DNA from 2 places in the Desulfohalovibrio reitneri genome. Region 1 is predicted to be linked to the other one. Evidence: predicted binding sites of a transcription regulator. Region 1 holds the regulator's gene; the other holds the start of a gene.

Region 1 (3,408 bases):
CCTCGCGCAGGCGCTGCAGGGCCATGCGGTCGCTGGAGAGGTCGATGCCGTTGTCCTTCTTGAACTCGGCCACCAAGTACTCGATGATGCGCTGGTCGAAGTCCTCGCCGCCGAGGAAGGTGTCGCCGTTGGTGGCGCGCACCTCGACCACGTTGTCGCCAACCTCCAGTATGGAGATGTCGAAGGTGCCGCCGCCGAGGTCGAAGACGGCGATCTTCTGGTTGTTCTTTTTGTCGAAGCCGTAGGCCAGGGAGGCCGCGGTGGGCTCGTTGATGATGCGCTTCACCTCGAGCCCGGCGATCTTGCCGGCGTCCTTGGTGGCCTGGCGCTGGGAGTCGTTGAAATAGGCGGGCACGGTGATGACCGCTTCGCTCACGGTTTCGCCCAGGTAGGCCTCGGCGTCGCTCTTGAGCTTCTGCAGGATCATGGCCGAAATTTCTGGGGGGGAATAGGTCTTGTCGCCCACCTTGACCGAGGCGTCGCCGTTCTTGTTGCCCACGATCTCGTAGGAACTGTGTTTCTTCCACTTCTCGACCACATCACTGTTGAACTCACGCCCCATGAGGCGCTTCACCGCGTAGACGGTGCGGTCGGAGTTAGTCACGGCCTGGCGCTTGGCGATTTCGCCGACCAGCCGCTCCTTGTCCGTGAATGCGACCACGGAGGGAGTGGTGCGGCCGCCTTCGGGGTTGGTCACGCACTTGGGGTCCTTGCCCTCCATGACATACACGCAGGAGTTGGTCGTTCCCAGGTCGATTCCGATGATCTTACCCATTGAGTATCCTCCAAGAGAGCTGATTTTCGATGCGAAAACGGGATCAAGTCCACCCTATAACCACCTTTTTTTTGGAGTAAAGGGCGGCTAAGGAATTTTTTGCCCTCTTTTACTTGGAGATGATCACCTTGGCCGGGCGGATGACCCTGTCTTTGAGCTTGTATCCCCGCTGCATGAGGTTGGCCACGCAGTTGGCCGCCACCTCGGCGTTCTCCTCCACGCCCACGGCCTCGGCCCAGTTGGGGTCGAACTCGTCGCCCACCTCGCCCACGGGCTCCAGGCCGTAGCGGGAAAGGACGTCGAGGAATACCTTGCGGGTCATGTCAACGCCCATGACCAGGTCCTTGCAGGCGTCCACGTTCTGCCCGTGGCACAGGGCCAGTTCCAGGTTGTCCAGCACGGGGAGCAGGTCGGAGACCACGCCTTCCACGGCGTACTTGCGGTATTCCTCCTTCTCCCGCTCAAGGCGTTTCTTGGCGTTCTCCAGGTCGGCCAGGGCGCGGACCATCTCGGACTCCGCGTGGTCCAGTCGGGACTTCAGTTCCTCGACGGATTCCTCGCCGGACTCCTCGGCCTGCTTGGCGGCCTCGGCCCGTTCCTGGGCTTCCTGGGCGAGTTCCTGTTCGGTGGCGTTCTTGTCGTCGGACATGCTGCGGAAACCTCCATGGGTCGCTTGCGCGGACGGCGCGGCTGAAACCTGGCCATCCGCCTAGAATCGTTGTTGCAGGATGGACGTGATGATGTCCGCGGTGGAGCGCACCACGGGCATGAGTTCGGCGTAATTCATGCGGATGGGCCCGATGAGCCCGACCGCCCCGAGCCGCTGGCCCTCCACGCTGAAGGGGGAGGCGATGAGGCTGAGGTCGGAGAGCGGGGTCGGTGGCTGGGCCTCGTCCAGGGATACCAGCACCCCGCCGGACTCCAGGACGCGGTCCAGGAGGTCGAGGATCTGGGTCTTTTCGTCGAGAATGTCGAGCAGGTCGCGGATGTCCTCGGCCTGGGCGAACTCCGGCTGGGAGAGAATGTTCACAGTCCCTTCCAGATAGAGGTCGCGCTTCTGGGGTTTGGCCAGGGCCTCGTTGGTCAGATGCAGAGCCTGCCGGATGGAGCGCGACAGGCGGTGTTTGGCCTCGCGAAGCTCGCGAAGCACAAGGGAGCGGACTTCCGTGACGGTCTTTTCCTCGAACTGGTCGTTGAGGTAGTTTGCGAACCGGGTCAGGTCGTCCGGCGTGACCGGATTTTCCAACTCCACCAGTTTGTTGTGCACCATGCCGCCCTGCAGGACCAGCGTGACCATGACCATGGTCGGCTTGAAGAGCACGAAGTCGATGTGCTTCCAGCGGACATCGGCGTGAACCGGGGGCAGCACCATGCTCACCTGGTGCGACAGCCTGGAGAGCAGTTTGCCGGCGTGGCGGAGCAGGTCGTCCATTTCCCCGGCTGTCTCCGCGAGGGAGCTTCGGATGGTTTTCCGCTCCTCCTCGGGCAGCGGGGCGAAGCGGATGACCTGGTCCAGGTAGTAGCGGAAGGCGCGGGCCGTGGGCACCCGGCCGGCCGATGTGTGCGGCTGTTCCAGGTAGCCCTTGTCCGTGAGGTCGGCCATGACGTTGCGCATGGACGCCGGGGAAAGACCCAGCCCCGAGCGCTTGGAGACCGTGCGCGAGCCGACCGGCTGCGCCGAGTCGATGAAGTGCTCGATGATGGTCGTCAGGATCGACAGTTCGCGCTCGTTGAGGGACATGGAACAACCTGGTGAAAAGACGGTTCTCGACAGCATCAAGCCGGTAACAACGCCCATGTGGGCTGTCAAGAAGACGGCGGAGCGGAAAGGTATGCGGCGAAGGCGGAATCGTGTTATGGATTATCCATGGAACACGCCGCGTTGACCACCATCGGCCTGGCTCTCGTGCTGGGCGTTACCGCGCACGGATTGGCCCGGGGGCTGTCCATCCCCCCCATACTGTTCTACATGCTGGCCGGGCTGGCCGCCGGTCCACTGGGCGCGGGGCTGGTGGAGCCGGACGCCCTTGGCCACGGCCTTCTGGTGCTGGTTGAGTTCGCTGTGGCCGTCATTCTCTTCGAGGGCGGGCTTTTCCTCACCACCAGGGGGTTTTTGCAGGCGCCCAAAGCCATAGGCCGGCTTTTGACCGTGACTGTGGCGCTGACCGCGCTGGGCGGATTTCTGCTGACCCGCTGGCTTCTGGACTTCCCCCTGGAGTTGGCCATGCTGTTCGGCGCGGTGGTGGTCGTCACCGGCCCCAGCGTCATCAATCCACTGCTCAAGGCGGTCTCTTTCCCGCCCAGGCTGCGGTCCCTGCTGCACTGGGAGTCCATTCTCGGCGACGTCATCGGCGTGGTGCTGATGGCCTTGGCGCTCAAGCTGGTGGCCGTGAGTGGTCCGCAAGAGGCCGGGGAGACCGGGGTCTGGCTGGCACTGGGTATTTTCACCGGGGTGGCCGTAGGAGCGGGGGTGGGCTTTCTGCTGTCGCGCTACGTGCTGCCCTACACCATGCGCGTGGGGGACGAGGGACTGCCCGGCGTGGCCGCCTTCGCCGCCGCCGTCGGGGCCTTCCTGCTGTCCGATTCCCTGGTGGACGCCTCCGGTCCGGTGGCCGTGGCCGTGGCCGGCTTCT
Region 2 (3,408 bases), 1.4 Mb from region 1:
CGTTGAAGCCGTTGGCGTCTTTCTGTTCCTTGACCCTTTCCACCACGATGGAGCCTTCCTCGCCGGCGTTGTAGGCGATCTGGCGCAGGGGCTCGACGATGGCGCGCTTGATGAGCTCGATGCCGGACATTTCGTCGTCGTCGGCGCCCTTGAGCTTATCGAGCACGTGGCAGCAGCGCACCAGGGCGACGCCGCCGCCGGGCACGACGCCTTCCTCGACGGCCGCGCGGGTGGCGTTGAGGGCGTCTTCCACGCGGGCCTTCTTTTCCTTCATCTCGGTCTCGGTGGCGGCGCCGACGTTGATGACGGCCACGCCGCCCACGAGCTTGGCCAGGCGCTCCTGGAGCTTCTCGCGATCGTAATCGGAGGTGGTCTCCTCGATCTCGCGGCGGATCTGGGCCACGCGGGCCTTGATGTCCTCGGCATTGCCGGCGCCGTCAACGACGGTGGTGTTTTCCTTGTCGATGACCACGCGCTTGGCGGAGCCCAGGTCGTTGACGGTGACGTTTTCAAGCTTCACGCCCACGTCCTCGGACACCACGGTGCCGCCGGTAAGGGAGGCGATGTCCTGGAGCATGGCCTTGCGGCGCTCGCCGAAGCCGGGGGCCTTGACGGCCACGGCCTGCAGGGTGCCGCGCAGCTTGTTGACCACCAGGGTGGCCAGGGCTTCGCCCTCGATCTCCTCGGCGATGATGACCAGGGGCTTGGACATCTTGGCCACCTGCTCCAGCACGGGCAGGAGGTCCTTCATGTTGGAGATCTTCTTTTCGTTGATGAGGATCATGGGATCCTCCATCTCGCAGACCATCTTCTCCGTGTTGGTCACGAAGTAGGGGGAGAGGTAGCCGCGGTCGAACTGCATGCCCTCGACCACGTCCAGGGTGGTTTCCAGGCCCTTGGCCTCCTCGACGGTGATGACGCCTTCCTTGCCAACCTTGGACATGGCGTCGGCGATGATGTTGCCGATGGTGGTGTCGTTGTTGGCGGAGATGGTGCCGATCTGGGCGATCTCTTTCTGGTCGCGGGTGGGCTTGGTCAGCTTTTCCAGCTCGGCCACCACGGACTCCACGGCCTTGTCGATGCCGCGCTTGATGGCCATGGGGTTGCGGCCGGCGGTCACCAGCTTGACGCCTTCGTTGAAGACGGACTGGGCCAGGATGGTGGCGGTGGTGGTGCCGTCACCGGCGATGTCGGAAGTCTTGGAGGCGACTTCCTTGACCATCTGGGCGCCCATGTTCTCGAACTTGTCCTCCAGCTCGATCTCCTTGGCCACGGTCACGCCGTCCTTGGTGATCGTGGGGGAGCCGAAGGATTTCTCGATGACCACGTTGCGGCCGCGGGGGCCAAGGGTCACCTTCACGGCATTGGCCAGTTTGTCTACGCCGCGCTGCAGTTTCTCGCGGCCGCGGGTGGCGAAAAGAATGTCTTTGGCAGGCATGTGCTTCCTCCGAATACAGGCTTAGCTTCTGAAAAAAATGCGGGTGCTATTCGATGATGGCCAGGATGTCGTCCTCGCGCATGACGAGGTACTCTTCGCCGTCGACCTTGATCTCGGTGCCGGCATACTTGTTGAAGAGCACCTTATCGCCGGTCTTGACGCTCATGGGCTGGGGCTTGCCGTCGTCGCCGGTCTTGCCCGGGCCGGCGGCCTTGATCTCGCCGCGAATGGGCTTTTCCTTGGCGGAATCGGGGATGATGATGCCCCCGGCGGTCTTTTCCTCTTCCTCAAGGCGCTTGACCAGAACCCGGTCGTGAAGCGGTTTCAGATTCATCTGCAACCTCCGAATCAAATGGTTAATATTGCGCGATTGCTGTTAGCACTCGCCGAGGGAAAGTGCCAATTCTCGACGGTCGGTGAAGTAAGGCGGGGGGTGTTTTTTGTCAATGGCGGGGAGCAAAAAAATTTTTCATCCCCCGCCGGGCGGGGGTTTGGCCGTCTTGTCAGCGACTTGACTCGCGGCGCGTTTCCCGTGTTATATAGGTCATCACACCCTTTTCTTCACCGTAAACGGGGGGGAAGAAGAGGAGAGCGCTATGCGAGAATTTCTCGAGACGGGCTGGTTCAGGTCCCTGGCCGCGGGCATGGCTGTGGTCATGTGTCTGGTTTCCTTCGTCCCGCGCGTGGAGGCGGGCTTCGTGCCCAGCGACAGGTCCCTTTCCGCCGAGGTGCGGACCGACGACCTGGCCACCGTGCAGAAGTCCCTGGAAAACAAGATGGTGCGGGAGCGGCTGGCCGACCTGGGCTACTCGCCCGAAGAGATCGAGCAGCGGCTGTCCATGCTCTCGGACCAGGAACTGCACTCCCTGGCCTCCCAGATCGACGCGGTGGACTCCGGCGGCATCCTGGGGGCCATCATCGTGGTCCTGATCATCGTGCTGGTGGTCATCGTCGTCCTCAAGGTCACGGACAAGCAGGTCGCGGTTGAGGACAAATAGGTCGCGGGCCAAGGCGGCTCTTCTTCCGGTCCTGGCCCTGGCGGCCTTTGGCCTGCTCGTCGGCTGCGCTTCGCGCTCCCTCCCCGGGGACTTCCGTCCGCCGGACGGCAGCCGCGTGCTCTCCAGCGTGCCGTTCCACCCGCAGGATCCCAACCAGTGCGGCCCGGCTTCGCTGGCGGGCATCCTCAACCACCATGGCGACCCTGTGAAGCCAGACGAGATTCGGCGGGAGATTTTCCGCGAGGACATCCAGGGCACGGTCAGCCTGGACCTGGCTTTGTACCCCCGCACGCGCGGCTTCGCCACCGAGTGGTTCGCCGGGGAGCCGGACGACCTGGTGCGGGCCGTGGACGCGGGCCGTCCCCTGCTGGTCATGGTGGATTACGGATTCGGCGGGGTTGCCATCAACCACTACATGGTGGTGGTGGGCTACACTCCGGAGGCGGTGGTGGTGAACTCCGGCCGAACCGAACACAAGCGCCTGCCCTGGTCCGACTTCCACGCCCGCTGGGACAACGCCGCCCGTTGGACCCTGCGTGTCACCCCCAACCCTCCCCACAGCGAGGTATCCCCATGAACGCCGTCGTTTCCCACCCCCTTTTCAAGGGCCTGGCCTCCTGCATGGCCGTGCTCATGTGCCTGGTGTCCTTCGTTCCCCGCGTTCAGGCGGGCTTCGTGCCCAGCCACCGCTCCCTGTCCGCGGATGTACGCGCCGACGACCTGGCCACCGTGCAACAAACCCTGGAGAACAAGGTCGTCCGCGAACGGCTGGCCGACCTGGGCTACTCCCCCGGGGAGGTCGAGCAGCGGCTGGCGGCTTTGTCCGACCGGGAACTGCACACCCTCGCCTCGCAGCTTGAAGCGCTTGACGCCGGAGCTGGCGCGGGCGGCGTGATCATCGCCATTGTCATCATCGCCATCCTGGGCTTCGTCATCTGGTACATTTATGACGACGAATTCCGGGTCAACTAG

What was found. Region 1 encodes HrcA, which represses chaperone genes, less so after heat shock. Its sites were predicted from a motif close to TGTTAGCACTCNNNNNNNNNGAGTGCTAACA; they were not measured.
Region 2: a site for HrcA is predicted at 1,813-1,843, ahead of groES (co-chaperone GroES). Genes of this name have one in related genera too.

What each region holds. Positions count from the first base shown of each region.
Region 1 is NZ_JOMJ01000003.1:614,806-618,213, forward strand. It holds gene dnaK (molecular chaperone DnaK) at 1-775, opposite strand, end outside; gene grpE (nucleotide exchange factor GrpE) at 885-1,424, opposite strand; gene hrcA (heat-inducible transcriptional repressor HrcA) at 1,485-2,516, opposite strand; gene N911_RS0103400 (cation:proton antiporter) at 2,643-3,408, shown strand, end outside.
Region 2 is NZ_JOMJ01000003.1:2,005,794-2,009,201, reverse strand. It holds gene groL (chaperonin GroEL) at 1-1,438, opposite strand, end outside; gene groES (co-chaperone GroES) at 1,485-1,772, opposite strand; gene N911_RS0110035 (PA2779 family protein) at 2,035-2,436, shown strand; gene N911_RS0110030 (C39 family peptidase) at 2,423-3,013, shown strand; gene N911_RS0110025 (PA2779 family protein) at 3,010-3,408, shown strand; gene N911_RS0110020 (tetratricopeptide repeat protein) at 3,383-3,408, shown strand, end outside.